4 regions of the Ochrobactrum quorumnocens genome follow, and region 4 is predicted to be linked to each of the others. Evidence: riboswitches for the same ligand, from Rfam matches in the RefSeq annotation. Region 4 holds a riboswitch; each other region holds the start of a gene.
The links. Region 4 has a riboswitch for cobalamin ahead of CES85_RS16215 (CbtB domain-containing protein). Riboswitches for the same ligand answer to the same signal wherever they lie in the genome.
Positions count from the first base shown of each region.

Region 1 (5,042 bases), on a different replicon from region 4:
TCTAGGGACATCCACAGCAACCTTCTGACCCTTGGGAGCGCGCATGATTTTGGGGTGGCGCGTCGTCTGAACCTGAGATGGATCGTAGAAAAGCTCTTCATACATCTTCTCGCCTTCGCGAATGCCCGTCACCTCGATCGCAATATCACCATCGGGATTGTCTGCGCTACGCACCGTCAGCCCTGCAAGCAGGATCATATTCTCGGCCAGATCACGAACCTTGACTGGATCACCCATTTCGAGAAGTACGGTATCGCCGGATTTGGCAATTGCACCGGATTGCACGATGAGCTCGGCTGCTTCCTTGATCGACATGAAATAACGCGTCATGTCTTCGTGTGTGAGCGTAATCGGTCCACCATTGGCAATCTGTTCGCGGAAAAGCGGAACCACTGAACCGTTAGAGCCCAGAACATTGCCGAAGCGAACGGAATAGAACGACTTATGTTGGCCCGCCTTTTCAGCGAGTGTTCCGTAGTAATAAACGACAAGTTCCGCCCAGCGCTTTGTCGCGCCCATGACATTCGTTGGCCGTACGGCCTTGTCAGATGAAATCAGCACCATCCGTTCGACATCGGTCGCAAGCGCTGCCGCTGCAACGTTCAGCGTTCCAAACACATTGTTGCTGATACCGACCAGCGGGTTTTGTTCGACAAGCGGCACATGCTTATAGGCCGCGCAATGATAGACCGTATCAACAGCGTGTGTTTGAATTGCTTTTTCAACGCAATGCTGGTTTGCGACTGTGCCAAGCACCGGAATGACAACACAAGGTGCCATCTGACGTAGCTGCCGCTCGATCTGATAAAGTGCAAATTCACTGGATTCAAACAGCACGATACAGCTGGGATTCCACTGTGCAATTGTGCGGCAAAGCTGACTACCTATCGACCCGCCAGCGCCCGTCACCATGATGCGTCGGCCTTCGACAACTTCACGGAGGAGATCGACATCTGGCGGTACAGGCGAGCGCCCAAGCAAATCGTCAATCTCGACATTGCGCAGAGCGCTGACAAGATATTTGCCCGCAGTCAGATCAGCGATTGGGGGCAGAATACGCGTACTGACGGGGAGACGGCCAAGCAGACGCGCAAACTCCTGCCGCTGCTTCTGATCCAGTTCCGGCTCAGAAATGACGACCTGACTAATTCCAAAGTTTTCGATCAGGTTGGGGATCTGAGATACATCATAGACGCGAAGCCCGATAATATCCATTCCACTGAGCTGGCCCGTCGGGTCCACAAAACCGATCACATGTGTATCGCTATGGCTTCTCAGTGCTGTCGCCAGTTGGCGTCCGGGTTCGCCCACGCCAATAATCAGCGCGGTACTTGAATAGACCTTGCTGGTTTCAGCACTGCGTAGAAGCCATTTTGCACCAAAGCGGCTCGCCGAAACAAGGACAGTGCTCAAAAGCCAGTAGAGCAGCGGAACCGAACGCGGCAAACCAGAGCCGCCATAGGATTCCATAAGAAAGACCAGCGCCACCCAGAAGAGCGCCGCGATCGCCGTTGCCTGAAAAATCGGCCAGATGGCCCGTTCGGCGAGATAGCGAATAATCGCTCGATAAAGACCAAAACGAACAAAGACTGGAATAGCCAGAGCCGGAGCGATGGCGATCAGGAAAATCTGCGTCTGCGTTGGGATAAAAACAAAGCCAAGACGCATAACAAAGGCGAGATAGGCACTGAGCAACAACAAAAGGCAGTCGCTCAGCAGAAGTATGATCTGCTTACCGACACGCGGTAACAAAGCCAGTCTTTGCCAGGGATATCTGAAACTCATAGAATATATCCTGCCCCCCTCAAGGCGGAAAACGATCAATCGCCGATGAGGATTCGGCCCAATTCAACTCTTTTTAATCAGTGATATCAGACATCTAAGTTAGATAACTGACAACGAAACCAGCCCAATATTTGCACCGTTAGCACGAGTCACTCATCGGAGCCATATCAATTGAGATTGCACACGCTTACAAAAACTATGCCTACTCCCCTAATTATATGTTGTTATTAGAGTTTTCTTTAATTCTCTATCTAATCTTCCAGTCATCCACCTCCATCTTTAGGCCAATAAAAATCGGCAGCAGGAACTTCAACGTCATAAACATATAAACATTTCTTTATATGATATTGACACAACTCAGAGCTTCCGACAAACTAATGAACGTTATGGTTCTTCCGTCAACCTGTGCGACGGAAGCTAAGAGGGAAACCGGTGCGCGAGCGTTGATCCTCGAAAAGTCTATCGACTTTTCGGATAAGGTCATGCGTGAGGATAAAGATAATCCTGCAAAACCGGTGCTGCCCCCGCAACTGTAAGCGGCGAGCTGAAATCCATCATGCCACTGGAACGAAAGTTTCGGGAAGGCGGATCGAAGCGCTGACCCGCGAGCCAGGAGACCTGCCATGACAAAACAACGTCCACGGGCGGGGTGTCCCGGAGTGTCGCAGGTCTGGTTGCCAAAAGCAGCCTTTTCGCGCACGTCTGTAAACCCGCGCCCCCATCTATATCGGGGTATATATAGCCATGTCACAAACCACCGTCGCTACCGCCACCCTTGGTGTGCCGCGCATCGGCCGTCATCGCGAACTGAAATTTGCACTCGAAGCTTTCTGGGCGGGTAAATCGTCTGAAGCAGAACTGCTCACGATTGCCAGCGCTTTGCGCGCGGCCAATTGGGCCGAACTGCGCGATCACGGCATCACGAAAATTCCATCCAACGACTTCTCCCTTTACGATCATGTGCTCGATACAGCTGTAATGGTCGGCGCCATCCCTGCCCGTTACGGCTGGTCCGGCGGCGACGTATCGCTCCAGACCTATTTCGCCATGGCGCGTGGCAGCGAAGGCAAAACAAGCAACGATTGCGGTTGTGGCAATCAAGAACATGGGCGTGAGAATGGGCACGCACATAGTCATGGTGTGACTGCGCTTGAAATGACCAAGTGGTTCGACACCAATTATCACTACATGGTGCCAGAACTCACCGACGATCAGGAGTTCAGGCTTGTCGCCCGCAAGCCGGTGGAACACTTCCTCGAAGCCAAGGCACTGGGTATCCACACACGTCCAGTTATTCTTGGCCCGGTTACATTCCTGAAGCTGGCTAAATCCACCGCTGAAGGCTTTAATCCTGTAGCCTTGCTGCCAAAGCTGCTGCCGGTTTATGAAGAGTTGCTGCGTGAACTTGCAAATGCCGGTGCCGACTGGGTGCAGATTGACGAACCAGCGCTGGTTCTCGATCTCACCCCAAATGAACAGGCCGCATTTGAACTTGCTTACCAGCGTCTTGCCACAGCTTCCGACGCAAAAATCCTGCTTGCGACCTATTTCGGTGAGCTGGGCCACAATCTCGACACTGCATTGGCTTTGCCGGTCGCAGGTCTTCACGTCGATCTGGTACGCGGCGCAAATCAGCTTAACGACATTGTAGCGAAAGCACGCCCCGATCAGCATCTGTCTCTCGGTGTGATTGACGGCCGCAATATCTGGCGCGCCGATCTCAATGCCATCATCGACCACATTCTGCCCATCGTTGAAAAGCACGGGCTGGAACGCATCGAAATTGCCCCATCCTGCTCGCTCCTGCATGTACCGATTGATCTTGAACTGGAAACCGGACTCGATGCAGAACTTAAAAACTGGCTCGCTTTTGCAGCACAAAAGATCGATGAGATTGCTATCCTCGGACGTGCGCTTTCGTCAGGCAAAAGCACGGTTCTTGCAGAACTGAAAGCCGCAAGTGAGGCCATTGCAGCCCGCCGCACATCGCCAAAGGTCCACAGTCTGGCTGTTGAACAGCGCGTTGCCGCTGTCACGGAAGCTCAAAAGAAGCGCAACAGCGTGTTCACCGAGCGACGCAAAATTCAAAGCGACAAGCTCGGCTTACCCACTTTCCCCACCACGACGATCGGCTCTTTTCCGCAGACCCCTGAAGTGCGCAAAGCACGCGCAGCGGTCAACAAAGGTGAGATCAGCAATGCGCAGTATGAGAGCTTCATCCAGCGCGAAACTGAAGCCGCCATTCGCTGGCAGGAAGAAATCGGCCTCGATGTACTGGTGCATGGCGAGTTCGAGCGTAACGACATGGTTCAGTATTTTGGCGAGCAGCTCTCGGGCTTCGCTTTCACAAAATACGCCTGGGTGCAGAGCTATGGCTCGCGCTATGTCCGCCCTCCGATCATTTTCGGTGACGTTTCCCGTCCTGAGCCGATGACGGTTGACTGGTGGAAATACGCGCAGTCACTGACGGATAAGCCTATGAAGGGCATGTTGACCGGGCCTGTGACGATCCTCAACTGGTCGTTTGTTCGTGATGACATTTCACGCGCCGCAACCTGCCGACAGATCGCGCTCGCCATCCGTGACGAAGTGAGCGATCTGGAAGATGCGGGTGCCACCATGATCCAGATCGACGAGGCCGCCTTGCGCGAAGGCTTGCCGCTGCGTCGCACTGACTGGTCGACCTACCTCGATTGGGCTGTCGAAAGCTTCCGTCTGTGTTCAAGCGGTGTGGCCGACCAAACACAGATCCATACCCACATGTGCTATTCGGAGTTCAATGACATCATCGATGCCATTGCTCATATGGATGCCGACGTGATTTCGATTGAAACTTCACGCTCACGCATGGAGCTGCTCGATGCGTTCAAGTCGTTTAAATACCCGAACGATATCGGGCCGGGCGTTTATGACATCCATTCGCCACGTGTGCCGGAAGTCAGCGAAATGACGGAACTGCTGGCGCTTGCCCGAAAGCAGCTTTCCGATGAACAGCTCTGGGTCAATCCCGATTGCGGTTTGAAAACCCGCAAATGGGACGAGGTGCGCCCTGCCCTCGTCAACATGGTGGCGGCAGCCAAAGCGCTACGCGCCGAACTCACTTAAACACAAAAGCCCATGCCGGATTGCAGGCATGGGCCAGAGCGGTTCCCATTGGGACCCGCTCTATCTTTTTCATAACGCATTACGACGCAAAAGGCTCACGCACTATTGCTGGAAATTCTAGCCTCCATTCACCAACGCCAGAATGAGCTGCT
Region 1 covers NZ_CP022603.1:1,476,949-1,481,990, reverse strand. The annotation lists gene CES85_RS06980 (polysaccharide biosynthesis protein) at 1-1,785, opposite strand, end outside; cobalamin riboswitch at 2,156-2,425, shown strand; gene metE (5-methyltetrahydropteroyltriglutamate--homocysteine S-methyltransferase) at 2,530-4,890, shown strand; gene CES85_RS06970 (DUF922 domain-containing Zn-dependent protease) at 5,008-5,042, opposite strand, start outside.
Region 1: another riboswitch for cobalamin. It lies ahead of metE (5-methyltetrahydropteroyltriglutamate--homocysteine S-methyltransferase); the one in region 4 lies ahead of CES85_RS16215 (CbtB domain-containing protein).

Region 2 (5,042 bases), on a different replicon from region 4:
TTCTGCCGAATAGGAAAGGAAGCTCGACACGTCTGCGCCGCCTGCAGGCATTGCGCCGATAGGAAAACCGATTGCCGTTCCTCGCAACCATGGCATCCAAGAGCGCTTCCAGTCATTCTTGGTCATCCAGACAGAGCCTTTGACCGCAATAACTTCATCGTCAGGGCTCAATTTCTTGGAAACGACTGCAAGCGTTTCGCCGATGGCAAAGAGTGCCACCGCAAGCGTGGTAACATTGATGCCATCGAGAAGGTTCGGTGTCCCCATCACAAGACGTGCCTGTCCGGTCAGTTGATCGATGCCGATCAGGCCAAGCGTCAGGCCGACGAAAAGTGAGGTGAGGCCGCGCAAAGTGGAATCGCCGAAAGCTGCCGACACCGTCATGAAAGCGAGCAGCATCAACGCGAAATACTCGGATGGACCGAAGGAGAGGGCGAACTTCACCACCCAGGGGGCAACGAATGCCAATGCCAGAGTAGCGATGAGCCCTGCAATAAATGAGCCGATGGCGGCGGTCGCCAGTGCTGGCCCTCCACGCCCCGCTCGGGCCATTTTATTGCCCTCCAATGCCGTGACGATGGAAGCGCTTTCTCCAGGCGTGTTGAGCAGGATCGATGTGGTCGATCCTCCATACATGCCACCGTAATAGATACCCGCGAACATAATGAGCGATCCAGCAGGATCCAGCTTATAGGTAACGGGTAGAAGCAACGCCACAGTGAGTGCGGGACCAATGCCCGGAAGCACCCCAACAGCCGTACCAAGTGTGACGCCAATCAGCGCATAAATAAGGTTCGCTGGTTCAAGCGCCACCAGAAGTCCGTTGGCGAGAAGAGTGACAGTATCCATTGTTATCTCGCTCTAAACCAGATGCTCAAGCCAACCTGATGGCAGCGAAAGCTGCAGGCCGCGTGCAAAAATGAACCAGATTGCGAATGCAAAGACGATGCCGACAGGGACGCTGATCCAGAACTTGCGATAACCAAATCCGCGCGCCGTTGCCGCAAAGAGCAAGCCCGTTGCAATGGAAAAGCCCAGGGTCTTCATCGTCAGCATTTGAATGACCAACCCACCGATGATCCAGGCCATCGGCGCAATTTCCTGATGCTCGCGCTCTGGAAACTCACCCTTAAATGCGCTGATCACCGTCCATATAGACAGAATGAACAGTCCGGCTGCGATGATGTAGGGTACTGTTTTTGGCCCGACCGGTGAGTACGAAAGAACGTTATTCCCATAGGCCGTGGACCAGGCAATTGCGACAGCAACCGCCCCCAGAATGAGGGCGATCACAAGAGCTGCGTAATCTGGCGCCGTTTCTGTGGAACGGCGCTCTGCCTGCTGTTCAGGTCCTGTCATTTGACGAGGCCGATTTCCTTGAGGATAGTTTCAGTAGACGCCACGTCTTTGGCAAGTTGTTCCTTGAACGCATCGCCTGCGAGATAGGTGTCGGCCCAGCCTTTATCCTTGAGGGCCTTCTGCCAGGATTCCGACTTCACCATCTTCTCAACATCGGTGTTGATGCCCGCTACCTGTTCCGCAGTAATGCCGGGAGCAGCGCCCACCATGCGCCAATTCTGGATCGAAACGTCAACGCCGCTTTCCTTAAAGGTCGGTGCGTCGATGCCCTCAACCCGTTCGTCACTGGAAATACCGATGATGCGAAGCGTGCCAGCCTTGATCTGTGGATCAAACTCGCCGTAGCCAGAAATGCCCACGGTGACCTGATTACCTAGGATAGCAGCAAGTGCCTCACCGCCACCAGAGAAGGCGATGTAATTGACTTTGGTCGGGTCAACGCCAATGGCTTTGGCGAAAAGTCCTGCGGTGATGTGATCCGTGCCGCCAGCAGAACCGCCACCCCAGGAAACAGAACCGGGATCGGCTTTGAGCTTGGTGACGAGATCACCCAGATTTTGAATATCTGAAGAAGCTGGAACAACGATGGCTTCATACTCGCCGGTAAGGCGAGCAATCGGAGTGATTGCATCAAGATTTACGGGAGAATTGTTGGTCAGAATTGCGCCGACCATGACATATCCACCCACAATAAGCTGGCTCGGATCACCTTTGTTCTGATTGACAAATTGGGCAAGGCCAATGGTGCCACCTGCACCCGGAACGTTAATAACCTGAACGCTACCGGAAATCTTTTCGTCCTGAAGCACGCTTTGCATTGTGCGTGCTGTCTGATCCCATCCGCCGCCCGGTGCTGCTGGTGCTAGAACCTTATAATCTTCCGCCGAAGCTGCTCCCGCTATCGCGAGCGCCGTCACGGATGTAATGGCCAGAATCCATTTACGCATAAATCCTCCCTGAATGCACTTGCGCGCATTTTGCTGCTGTCTTTTGACAGCCCTCCTCAAAATCCTCTGCTTCCCGGGCAGAGACTCTTGATCTGGAGACTACAGCAGAGAATTGCAATATACCAGCAAGGTTCCCCTCAACTTTTTACTCGTTTGACAGTATTAGCAAAAAGTCTGATGCGACGGTTTTATATAGCCGATTAAGTCTTCGGCTTCGCTTGACGCGTATAATACCAGAATGTAATACAGTTACGACGGTTCCCCCGACCGAGAGTGAAGGGGATTAATAGGGAACACGGTGAGGACGACCCAAAAGGGGCCGAGACCGTGGCTGCCCCCGCAACTGTAAGCGGATTGCCGTTCATCCTCGTGACGCCCCAAAAGCGTCATGCCACTGAGTCACTTAAAAACGGCTCGGGAAGGCAGATGAACAGCGAATATCCGCAAGCCAGGAGACCTGCCGTCTAACGTAGTCCATTGTCACGGGCGGGGATGCCCGGAGCAGGAGTTGGTTATGACAGCTTTAAACGTCGTAAGACGTCGCCTCCCATTGTCATTCATATCCCCGGATATGTCAGTCTGCTTCATGCGCCGGATCGCTTCCGCCGTTTGATGCGGCTTTTTCTCATGTCATTTCGGGGATTTAAATGAAACTTTCAGGCCAAGTGCCATTTAGCGCACTTCTGGGCGCAGTCGCTCTTTTCGCAACCAGTTTCGCAGCGCAGGCAGCTGAAACCCAATATCCGCTAACACTGAAAAACTGTGGTCGCGATGTAACCTTCAAACATGCACCGGAGCGGGCAGTGGCCGTTGGTCAGAGCAGCACCGAGATTCTCTACAGCCTTGGCCTCGGCGACAAAGTTGTGGGTACGGCCGTTTGGTTCGGCCCAGTCCTCAAAGGCTTTGAAGATGTGAATGCCAAGGTAAAGCGCCTGGCAGATAACGATCCGAGTTTTGAAAGCGTACTGGCGCAGAAGCCAGATATCGTTACAGCGGATTTCCAGTGGCACGTTGGCCCAATGGGCATTGTCGCAAAGCCGGAACAGTTCGAAGAATTAGGTATTCCTGCCTATACATCGCCTTCCGATTGCGTTGGCAAAGATAATTCAGGTGGCGGCGATGGTATTCGCACAGCGCCATTCACGATGAATATCGTCTATCAGGAAATCGGCGAACTGGCTCAGATCTTCAATGTACAGGATCGTGGTGAAAAGCTGATCGCAGACCTCAAGGCACGTGAAGACGCGGCCCGCCAAAAGATCGGCTCCTCCGATGGCAAGCTCTCAGCGGTTGCATGGTTCTCAAGCACGCAGGTTGATGCTGATCCGTATGTTGCCGGTAAGTTCGGCGCTCCTGCCTATATCCTTTCTGCACTCGGCATCAAGAATGTGATTGAGAGTGAAGAAGAATGGCCAGCCGTGGGTTGGGAAACCATCGCCAAGGCGGGGCCGTCGATGATCGTTGCAGCAAAGCTGGATCGTCGTCGTTATCCTGCTGATGACATTGCAGTCAAACACGAGTTTCTCAAGTCTGATCCAGTGACGAAGTTGATGCCTGCTGTTGAAGACGGGTATGTTTTTGATATCGATGCGCAGTCGATGAGCACGTCGCTGAGAGTGATCGAAGGCATTGAAACGCTGGCTGCTGATATCGCCGGTTCGGATATGAACAAGTGACGTCAAAGGCAGCCACGGCAGGCATTTCATTAAAAACCACGATGAGTTCCCGGGTGCTTTGGGGAGCACTTGCGCTCGTCCTGCTCTTTGTTGCTTTGTGGCTGGGTGCTGCCATTGGCGAAACCGCAATACCTCTGGACGTGGTGGCTAAAACCATCGCCAACCGCGTCTGGAATGCCGGTTACCCACTCGCGCCGATTGATGAAGGTATCGTTTGGAGCTATCGGCTGAGCCGTGCTGTTGTCGCAGCTTGCTGCGGTGCGGCACTGGCCTTGTCAGGTGTGGTTCTGCAATCGCTTCTCCGCAATTCGCTGGCTGATCCCTATATTCTGGGTATTTCTGCCGGGGCTTCAACGGGGGCAGTGAGCGTTGCTATTCTCGGAATTGGTGCTGGTGTGCTCTCGTTGTCAGTGGGAGCGTTTATTGGCGCAATCGTTGCTTTTGTTCTCGTTTCCCTGCTCGCATTGCGGGCAGGGCGCGGAAACAGTGCGATCATTCTAGCCGGCATTGCGGGTTCGCAGCTTTTCAACGCGCTGACATCTCTCATCGTCACGAAGGCAGCAAACGCCGAACAGGCGCGCGGTATCATGTTCTGGTTGTTGGGGAATCTTTCTGGTGTGCGCTGGCCGGATGTGGCGCTCGCTTTGCCCGCCTGCGTGGCGGGGCTTCTGATCTGTCTATGGCATGCCCGTGCGTTAGATGCTTTCACCTTCGGTTCGGAATCTGCTGCGTCGCTTGGAATTCCCGTGCGGCGCGTCTACGCTGTTCTTATTGGTGTCAGCGCCATGATGACGGCGGTGATGGTGTCGATTGTCGGTTCCATTGGCTTCATCGGTCTGGTCATTCCCCATGCGGCCCGCATGCTGGTCGGTGTGCGTCATGGCAGATTGTTGCCTGCGGCAGCACTTATCGGGGCAATCTTCATGATCCTCGCCGATATTGTGTCCCGCATTATCATTCCCGGTCAGGTTTTGCCGATCGGAGTCATTACGGCATTGGTCGGTGCCCCAGCATTTGCGCTGCTGCTTGGACAGAGAAGGGCACAATCATGATGCTTTCT
Region 2 covers NZ_CP022603.1:181,100-186,141, forward strand. The annotation lists gene CES85_RS01035 (tripartite tricarboxylate transporter permease) at 1-849, opposite strand, end outside; gene CES85_RS01040 (tripartite tricarboxylate transporter TctB family protein) at 862-1,359, opposite strand; gene CES85_RS01045 (Bug family tripartite tricarboxylate transporter substrate binding protein) at 1,356-2,306, opposite strand; cobalamin riboswitch at 2,545-2,785, shown strand; gene CES85_RS01050 (ABC transporter substrate-binding protein) at 2,954-3,982, shown strand; gene CES85_RS01055 (FecCD family ABC transporter permease) at 3,979-5,034, shown strand; gene CES85_RS01060 (ABC transporter ATP-binding protein) at 5,031-5,042, shown strand, end outside.
Region 2: another riboswitch for cobalamin. It lies ahead of CES85_RS01050 (ABC transporter substrate-binding protein); the one in region 4 lies ahead of CES85_RS16215 (CbtB domain-containing protein).

Region 3 (5,042 bases), on a different replicon from region 4:
GCGGCTTTGGCCTGGTCGACACAGGCAAACAGAACCGATTCCGGCGGATCTGCCACAACGTCATCAAAGATGCTGATGCCAAAGCCCGCATTTTCCAGCGATGCGAGTGCTTCGTTCAGCACGCCAGCCTTGTGCAGTCCCTTGTCGGTAACAATCAGGATTTTGCGTTCAGAAAACCGTTCGCTCAGAATTTCGCCGAGACGCTTTGCAGCCCCCCACTCAACGAGCATCGAGCCGACCGTGTCGAACGAAAATGGCTTGATCCCTTCAGTCATATTTCCACCCTTATCCAAATTCCCCAGAGCTGAGGTCTCTCATTCCTCGCCGGCACACTGGCGCTGGGTTGATGAGCGGACTGGCTTTCGCACAAGGGAAAGCCAGTCCGACAGTTTCCCGGCGCAGCCGATGCACCGGTCGTTTGAAGAGATGCTTGGGAGGACCTCTTCTTAATTGTTCGATATATTGAACAATGTTCAGGATTATTTAGATCGATACAGGAAAGGACGCCTGACTGTCAATTTATCCCTTCGACCAATGAGGGTAATAACGCTCACGTGAACACATAACTGCTTGCAACAGGCTCTTCTCGGAACGCTGGACGTTACAAGACGGCAACTGTAACTTGGCGTCGTATTTTCATTCAATCGAGCTGGGGCTTGTCATGGAAGTAACAATCATAACAGGAGCATCTGACGGGATTGGAGCTGAGGCTGCGCGTCAGACCGCTATACGCGATGGCAGCAAGGCGGCACTGGTTCTGGCGGCGCGTAATGTCGATAAGTTGCAAGCGCTTGCTGGGGAACTTGATCAGTCGGGCTGCAGGGTTCTGGTGGTGCCGACTGACGTGACTGATCGCAAGGACTGCATTGCTCTGATAGAAAAGACCGCTGCCGTTTTCGGGCAAATTGATACGCTGATCGTCAATGCGGGCATGTCAGCTCACGCCAATTTTGCCGAGATCAAACCGGAAGACTTGCAGTGGATGCATGATCTGATGGAGCTCAATTACTGGGGCAGCATCTGGCCTATCCATGCAGCACTGCCATATCTAGCTAAAACCAAAGGACGCATCGTTGCTGTCTCCTCAGTTGCGGGGCTGATTGGGGTCCCTGGACGCTCAGCCTATAGCGGCACCAAGTTTGCACTTTCCGGGTTTTGTGAGGCGCTGCGATCGGAATTGGAACCGAGCGGCATATCGGTGACAATAATTTATCCCGGTGTGGTGAAAACCGACATCCGCAAGGTTGGTTATGGGGCAAGTGGCTCTGCTCTGGGTGTGAGCGGTGTTCGCGAAGACAATATGATGTCCGTCCAGCAGGCGGTCGAGTTGATGCTCGAGGGAATCAGTCGCCGCAAACGCGAGGTGTTGATGACGCGGCAGATGCGATTTGGTCGGTGGCTGAAGCTGATTGCACCACATCTTGTGGATCGGATGGCGTTGAAGGCTATAAAACCCGAGTTCCGGCCCAAGCCTATCAAACCGAGTGAGTGAAGCCTGATAGATATCCCTGCTATTCACAGGTGCCCCTCATTAAAGCCCATATTTAATTTTTTTGAACCGTCTATCCATTGACGACTTTTTAACTTCGGATACTATATCTTGTGTTCAAGGTTCTTGCGATTCGTGAGAATCAAAAAGCGAAGATGGGAATACGGTGCGTTGCATTCATGATGGATGTGGTTATGCCGTAGCTGCCCCCGCAACTGTAAGCGATGAGCTTTACGTCCATATGCCACTGGTTAAAACCGGGAAGGCGGACCAAAGCGGTGAGTCGTGAGCCAGGAGACCTGCCTTGAACGTGAACGTCCACGGGCGGGGTGTCCGGTTGGTGCGTAATAGAATGTGGCAGCGTTTTGCCATGTCTGTTGCTGCCCCCGAATATCCCCTCCAAAGCTTCGGGGTGACAAGCATGTCGAGTAATTTGAGACCAAACAGTTCCGGTCCGCCCTTTACGGGCTAGTACTTTTGGTTTGCCACTCGGGCGAGCCGCATTTCTCCAGTTTCCGAGTCTTTCTGCACGCATTCGATAATGCGTGAGCGTTATTTTGCGTCTTCATCCCAGTAAGTCGCAACCGATACAACCGATCCCCAGTGAGGAAAAAATGAACGTCACCGTCTATAGCAAGCCCGCCTGCGTCCAGTGCACCGCCACCACTCGCGCACTCGACCGTCAGGGCATTGAATATGATGTCATCGACATTTCCGCCAATGCCGATGCGTACGATCTCGTTCAGGGTCTCGGCTACCGTCAGGTGCCGGTTGTTGTTGTGGGTGAAACCCATTGGGCTGGTTTCCGTCCGGATATGATCAGCTCGCTCGCATAAAGCCCAATCGCTGTCGGGATTTCGCAATGGGCCAGATCGTATATTTTTCCAGTCGTTCAGAGAACACGCATCGTTTTGTGATGCGTCTGGGAATGCGCTCAAAACGCATTCCGCTGGAAAGCTATGAAGACGATGCTGGCTTGTTACGGGTGAATGAGCCGTTTGTGCTCGTAACCCCCACCTATGGCGGCGGCGGTGCGAAAGGCGCTGTTCCCAAGCCGGTCATTCGGTTTCTCAATGATGCCGATAACCGATCCCTCATTCGCGGTGTCATCGCCGCAGGAAACAGCAATTTCGGTGAAGCCTTCGGCCTCGCCGGTAAGATCATTTCTACCAAGTGTCAGGTTCCCTACCTCTATCGTTTCGAGCTTTTGGGAACTGACGAAGACCTTGGCAATGTTAGAGACGGGATGGAACGATTTTGGACACGGCAGACACAACCTTGACCCGTGAGCGCGAGACGGTCGCCTCATCGGAAAAGCAGGAGCCATCGGCGTCGGCAGCAAGCAAGGCAGCAAAGCTGCCTGAAACCGGGCTCGATTATCACGCGCTCAATGCGATGCTGAACCTTTATGACGATGAAGGCAAAATCCAGCTTGAACGCGACCGTCAGGCCGCGCAGCAGTATTTCCTTCAGCACGTCAACCAGAACACGGTGTTCTTTCACAATCTGCGTGAAAAACTCGATTATCTGGTCACCGAAGGCTATTACGAGCGCGAAGTGCTGGACCAGTATTCCTTCAATTTCGTGCGCGATCTCTTCGATCATGCCTATGACAAGAAGTTCCGCTTTCCGACTTTCCTTGGCGCGTTCAAATATTACACCAGCTACACGCTGAAGACCTTTGATGGTCAGCGCTATCTTGAGCGCTATGAAGACCGTGTCTGCATGGTTGCGCTTGCGCTTGCGCGCGGCAATGAACAACATGCGCGTGAAATGGTCGATGAAATCATTGCGGGCCGTTATCAGCCAGCGACGCCGACCTTTCTCAATGCAGGTAAAAAGCAGCGTGGCGAACTCGTCTCGTGCTTCCTTCTGCGTGTTGAAGATAACATGGAATCGATTGGCCGCTCGATCAACTCCGCCTTGCAGCTTTCAAAGCGCGGCGGCGGCGTGGCGCTGAGCCTTACCAATATCCGTGAAGCCGGTGCACCAATCAAGCAGATCCAGAACCAGTCGTCGGGCATCATCCCTGTAATGAAGCTGCTGGAAGACAGTTTCTCTTATGCAAACCAGCTTGGTGCACGTCAGGGTGCAGGCGCCGTTTATCTGAACGCGCATCACCCCGACATCATGCGCTTCCTCGACACCAAGCGCGAAAATGCGGATGAGAAAATCCGCATCAAGACGCTGTCGCTTGGCGTGGTAATCCCGGATATCACCTTTGAACTCGCCAAGAACGATGAGGATATGTATCTCTTCTCGCCGTATGACGTTGAACGCGTCTATGGCGTGCCGATGACGGAAATCTCCGTCACCGAAAAATATCGCGAAATGGTCAATGATGGCCGTATTCGCAAGAAGAAGATCAATGCACGTGACTTCTTCCAAGTTCTGGCGGAAATTCAGTTCGAGTCCGGCTATCCTTACATCATGTTCGAAGACACGGTGAACCGCGCCAACCCGATCGATGGCCGTATCACCATGAGCAATCTTTGCTCGGAAATTCTTCAGGTCAGTGAAGCCAGCGTCTTTAATGATGATCTGTCTTATGAATATCTGGGTAAGGATATTTCCTGCAATCTCGGCTCGCTCAATATCGCAGCAGCCATGGATAGCCCCGATTTTGGCAAGACGATTGAAACATCGATCCGCGCGCTGACGGCTGTTGCCGACATGAGCCACATCGGATCAGTTCCATCTATTGCACGCGGCAATGACGAGAGCCATGCCATTGGCCTTGGTCAGATGAACCTGCACGGCTATCTCGCTCGGGAGCGTATTTATTACGGTTCGGATGAAGGCGTCGATTTCACCAATATCTACTTTTATACGGTGGCTTATCACGCTATCCGAGCTTCTAACCGCCTTGCCATCGAACAGGGCAGCTCGTTCAAGGGCTTTGAGAAGTCAAAATACGCCTCTGGCGAATATTTCGACAAATATACCGATCAGGTCTGGGAGCCTGCGACCGACAAGGTGCGCCAACTCTTTGAAGATGCAGGTATTGCCATCCCGACGCAGGAAGATTGGCAGGAACTGAAGAAGGCCGTCATGGAAGGCGGACTTTATAACCAGAACCTGCAAGCCGTACCGCCGACAGGCTCGATCTCCTACATCAATCATTCGACCTCTTCGATCCATCCGATCGTTTCCAAGATCGAAATTCGTAAGGAAGGCAAGATTGGCCGCGTTTACTACCCGGCTGCTTTCATGACGAATGATAATCTGGAATATTATCAGGACGCATACGAGATCGGACCGGAAAAGATCATCGATACCTATGCTGCGGCTACCCAGCACGTCGATCAGGGCTTGTCGCTGACGCTGTTCTTCCGTGATACCGCCACCACGCGCGATATCAACAAGGCACAGATCTATGCCTGGAAGAAGGGCATCAAGACCATTTATTACATCCGCTTGCGCCAGATGGCGCTAGAAGGGACGCAGGTTGAAGGCTGCGTATCCTGCGCCCTATGACCAAGGTGAAACCAATGAATATGCAATTCAAATCCAACCCTTCCAAAAAGCCTGGTCTCGTGCGCGCTATCAACTG
Region 3 covers NZ_CP022603.1:1,297,682-1,302,723, reverse strand. The annotation lists gene CES85_RS06145 (iron-containing alcohol dehydrogenase) at 1-275, opposite strand, end outside; gene CES85_RS06140 (SDR family oxidoreductase) at 662-1,492, shown strand; cobalamin riboswitch at 1,593-1,810, shown strand; gene nrdH (glutaredoxin-like protein NrdH) at 2,104-2,325, shown strand; gene nrdI (class Ib ribonucleoside-diphosphate reductase assembly flavoprotein NrdI) at 2,352-2,771, shown strand; gene nrdE (class 1b ribonucleoside-diphosphate reductase subunit alpha) at 2,747-4,966, shown strand; gene nrdF (class 1b ribonucleoside-diphosphate reductase subunit beta) at 4,981-5,042, shown strand, end outside.
Region 3: another riboswitch for cobalamin. It lies ahead of nrdH (glutaredoxin-like protein NrdH); the one in region 4 lies ahead of CES85_RS16215 (CbtB domain-containing protein).

Region 4 (5,042 bases):
TCCCGGCAGCACAACAATTTTTGCCCCATGCGCAAGCGCGGACGCATGCAATGCCTCAAGCCCATAAGGCCAGTAAGTCTCGCCGCCTATGATGCGCACCACGATCAGCTTTGCATGGCGCGCCGTGCGCTCCACATAGCTATCAACCGACATCGGATGCGTGAGACTCAAGAAATTGGCGAGTCTCAGACTTGGCCGTATGCTTGGCCCGCCCTGCACAAGCTGATTAGCTTGGGCAAGACTGGCCAATTCGGTGTCGGCAGCGGAAAGGAACAGTATGTCACCCGGCGTCTGGCCAAGATCGATGGCCTCGTTGCCGTCGTTAATCGTACCTTTCTGGGCAAGTAAAAGATGCATGGATTAAGCGGCGTCTTTCACCGCTTCGGCAATTGCCACTTCATCAATGTCATGTAGACCGATGACGACGAGGCGCGTTTTGCGCTCCTCGCCAGCACCCCATGGGCGATCGAAATAATGTTCGATACGCGGACCAACCGCCTGCACAACCAAACGCATCGGCTTGCCCGGTACATCGACAAAGCCCTTAAGACGCAGAACATCGTGATCGGCGATGACAGTCTTTAGCTTTTCTGCAAAAGCCTTTGGATCGGCAACCGATCCGGCCTCAACAATAAAGCTCTCGAACTCATCGTGATCATGCTCATGACCATCAGCATGATGGATTTCATGATGCGATTTGCGATTGGCAATATCGTCTTCCGTGCCCACACCAAGACCGAGCAGTACATCGGCACCGAGCTTGCCGAAACTTGCAGGCACCATGTTGACGCGGCGCGATGAACGCTCTGCCACATCGGCTTTCACCTGATCAAGCTTAGCCGCATCGATAAGATCAGACTTATTTAGAACGATGAGGTCAGCCGCATGAATCTGGTCCTCAAAAAGTTCCTCTAAAGGGCTTTCATGATCAAGAGATTCGTCCGCCGCACGCTGCGCATCGACCTTGTCGTGATCGTCAGCAAAACGACCTTCGGCAACGGCTGCAGCATCAATCACAGTCACCACACCATCGACTGTAACCTGTGTCTTGATTTCCGGCCAGTTGAAGGCTGCGACCAACGGCTGCGGCAGGGCAAGACCCGAAGTTTCAATGACGATATGATCAGGACGATCTGCACGATCCAAAAGCTTGGTCATTGTTGGGATAAAATCGTCTGCCACGGTGCAGCAGATGCAGCCATTGTTCAGCTCAATGATATCTTCCTCGCGGCAAGTCTCGATGCCGCAACCTTTCAAAATACCGCCATCAACGCCCAGATCACCAAACTCATTGATAATGAGCGCAATCCGCTTGCCATTGGCATTTTCCAACAGGTTGCGGATCATCGTTGTCTTGCCAGAACCTAAGAATCCCGTGATCACGGTTGCCGGTATCTTCTGACCATGCATCGAATTATCCCTTCATTTTGAGCGGCAATCCTGCCGCCAGAAAATAAACTTCATCTGCCGCTGTAGCCACCGCCTGATGCAAAAAACCGACATGGTCGCGAAATTCCCGCGCCATACGATTTTCCGGCACAATGCCCAGCCCTACCTCATTGGAGACGAAAGCAACCGGGCCGGAAAGCTTTGGTAGTGTGGCAACGAGAACATCAGTTGCATTCGCGATGTCCTGCTCTGCCATCATCAGGTTGGTGATCCAGAGCGTCAGGCAATCAACCAGCACGAAGCGGTCATTACCTGTATGTTTTTCAAGAGCGCCCACAAGATCAAGCGGCTCTTCTTGCGTTTGCCATTGCGGACCGCGCCGGTCGCGATGCGTTACGATACGGCTTTCCATTTCAGAATCGAACGCACGTCCTGTCGCCAGATAAACAGGCTGAAGCCCGGACGTCTCGACCATTGTCTCCGCAAACGACGATTTTCCTGAGCGGGCTCCGCCAAGAACGAATGTGATTTTCGCATTTTCATTTCCGGGCGAAGCCATGTTTATCAGCCTTCGACTTCCGATTTTGCGTAAGTCTGAATGAACCAGCCAAGTGCCAGGCCGATTACCGCCCACATGAAGAGATTGGTCGCAAGAGACGCGACAGCATATTGCGAGGCAAGCAGCGATGGAATTGGCGAGGAAATATCTTCAGGATGCGGCGCGCCGTAAAGATGCGGCGCAACGATCAGAACCAGACCAAGGATCTTGGAAATGACCTCGCCGCGAAGAACCAGCAAATAAATGCCGACACCGCTCAGAACGACTGTTGAAAGCCACCAGAGCTGACGTTGCGCCAAATCTGCAGCAGGCATAGCCGGCAATTCCGGCGAAAGCCCAAGAGCTGGCAGAAATGCGATCGCAAAGAAACCGGCCATCCCCCAGAAAATGCCGTTTTGCGGCGTGATACGTCGGCCAAGCAGCAATGCAACACCGCCAAGCAACAGCGCAAAGCCTGCGCCCGCGACAAGATTGGCAAGAACCGTGTTGCCGAGACGGCCAAATGGCAGTTCGGCTCCAGCTTCTTCGCCTTCGCTGGCTGCAGGCGCAGCAGCAGCATGATCATGTGGCGCGGCAGCTTCCACATCACCATGGCTATGACCGCCACCGGCGTCTTCATAGGTTTCCGCCTGAATGATCAGCGGCACAGTCTTTAGATACATCGCAGGCGTGACCAAAAGCCCAGCCAAAAGGCCCGCAGCAAGCGTAGCCAACAAATAACGGATCAACATTTCATACCCTCAACAGCAATTTCGCTCAGATGGCCGTCCACCATCGAGCGTTTCAATGCACCAAATCGTACAAGCTTGATCGAGCAGCTTAGTGGCAGGGAAAGCCGTAGGAATGACGCGTGTCATGCGCCGAATCATGCAGCGTATCTGAATGCGCAAGACCGACGCCGTAGATCAGGAACGCGCCGAGCATAAGCGACACCACCGCCGTACCAAGACGAGCAGCAAGGGGTAGAGGGAGGGTAGTTGAAAGTGAATTTTCTTTACGCGCAGCCATGACAACCTCCGTGCAGGCAGCTGGGAAAACCTCCCATGGGGTACGGACACAATGTCCTTCACGCAGCAGGCAGGTCTCCTGGCTCACGGGTCGTAAGGAGTGAAGCACCTTCCCAGAAACCAGTCGATGGTTTCCAGTGGTTGCCGGTTGCCCGGCCTGCCTCATCCCTCTCCGTTCTACAGTCGCGGGGTCGGCTGCGATAAAGACGCCCGATATGGGTCCGTCCGTCGCATTCCCTTTTGGTATTGCCGAGATTCGTCCCGGCAAAAACCTATTGCGTAAAAGGACACTAGGCTTTCGCTATGACGGCGTCAATCGAGTGCGAACAGCCCATCGATATCGAGACACCGCTCCAATCCGTCGGCCAGCTCATCAAGTGCTGCTTCTATGCTCGCGCGATAGTTTATGCCCGAACCACTGACGCCGAGAGAAGCCAGAAACTGGTGTCTGTATGCATCGGCACCGAACACACCATGCAGATAAGTGCCCATGATCCGGCCATTCGCTGATACCGCTCCGTCATCATGGTCATCTATCCGGGCAAACGGTCGAATAATATCTGCGCTCCCCGTGCTGCTTATGCTGCGGCCTATATGGATTTCGTAACCTTCAAGGGCTGTATCAAAAAGCATCGAGCGAGCCGCGACATTGCGCACTACTTTTTCCGGCTCCATGACCGTCTCAACATCGAGCAATCCAAGCCCTTCAATCTCGCGAACCTGCCCTTCGATACCGTCAGGATCACTGATGCGGCTTCCAAGCATCTGAAATCCGCCACAAATACCAAGAACATACCCCCCGCGTCGCACATGAGCATGAAGATCATGCTCCCAACCGTTTTCTCGGAAGGCAATCAAATCGGCTATCGTGGACTTTGTTCCCGGCAGAACGACAAGGCCTGCGTCATTGGGCAAAGGCTGACCAGGCGGAACCATGACAACTTCAACCTGTGCTTCCGCCTTAAGTGGGTCAAGATCATCGAAGTTGGCGATACGCGGCAGCATTGGCACTGCTACTTTCAGCGCCTGGGCATCACCGCGCGTTGCCCGTTCCAGCACGACCGAATCTTCTGCTGGCAAACGCGACACTGCTTTGAGCCACGGGACAACGCCGAAAGAACGCCAACCGGTAAAGTCTGTGATCGCAGTCAAGCCATCATCGAACAGCGAAATATCACCGCGAAACTTATTGATGAGAAACCCACGCACCATCGCACGGTCTTCTTCTGACAAAATTGTGTGCGTGCCGACCAGTGAGGCAATCACCCCGCCCCGGTCAATGTCACCCACCAGCACTACCGGCACATTGGCTTGCGTCGCAAAGCCCATATTGGCGATGTCACCAGCGCGCAAATTGATCTCGGCAGGCGAACCGGCCCCTTCGATCAGCACAAGATCAGCACCGTCGCTGACCTTTGCGAAAGATTCCATCACCGCCGCCATTAGTTGCGGCTTCAACTGTTGATAATAGCGGCCGCGTGCCTCGCCCCGCACCCGCCCCTGAACAATCACCTGACTGCCCATATCGGTCTGCGGTTTCAAAAGAACCGGGTTCATGTGAAAAGATGATGGTACACCGCAGGCCAATGCCTGCAGCCACTGTGCGCGGCCAATTTCGCCGCCATCGTCACTGACGGCTGCATTATTGGACATATTCTGTGGCTTAAATGGCCGGACTATCAGTCCGCGATTGCGAGCAACCCGGCAAAGACCTGCAACAAGCACGCTTTTGCCGACATCCGAACCCGTTCCCTGAAACATGATCGCGCGTGTCATGCCCCGTGCCTATCCCAAGTTTCTACGACTGGCAATCGCTGCTCCTTTCCGCAAGTTTATATGCAAAAATGCGCATCCGATTATTACAAAAGTGAGCAACATTATTCCAATAGGGCGTTGGCAGTCTGACAAGGTTGTGGTCTAGTCGCCATAGGAAGCGCGGTGCTCATAGGGAGGAAACCATGGATACGGCGGACCAGAATCAATTCGAACTCAACGAAGACCAACTCGCTATTCAGGAGATGGCGCGTGGTTTTGCTGCCGATTTTGTAGCGCCTCATGCGCTGCAATGGGATCGTGACAAACACTTT
Region 4 covers NZ_CP022604.1:1,378,986-1,384,027, forward strand. The annotation lists gene cobN (cobaltochelatase subunit CobN) at 1-357, opposite strand, end outside; gene cobW (cobalamin biosynthesis protein CobW) at 361-1,410, opposite strand; gene cobU (bifunctional adenosylcobinamide kinase/adenosylcobinamide-phosphate guanylyltransferase) at 1,415-1,948, opposite strand; gene CES85_RS16210 (CbtA family protein) at 1,954-2,679, opposite strand; gene CES85_RS16215 (CbtB domain-containing protein) at 2,768-2,956, opposite strand; cobalamin riboswitch at 3,008-3,246, opposite strand; gene CES85_RS16220 (cobyric acid synthase) at 3,268-4,731, opposite strand; gene CES85_RS16225 (isobutyryl-CoA dehydrogenase) at 4,914-5,042, shown strand, end outside.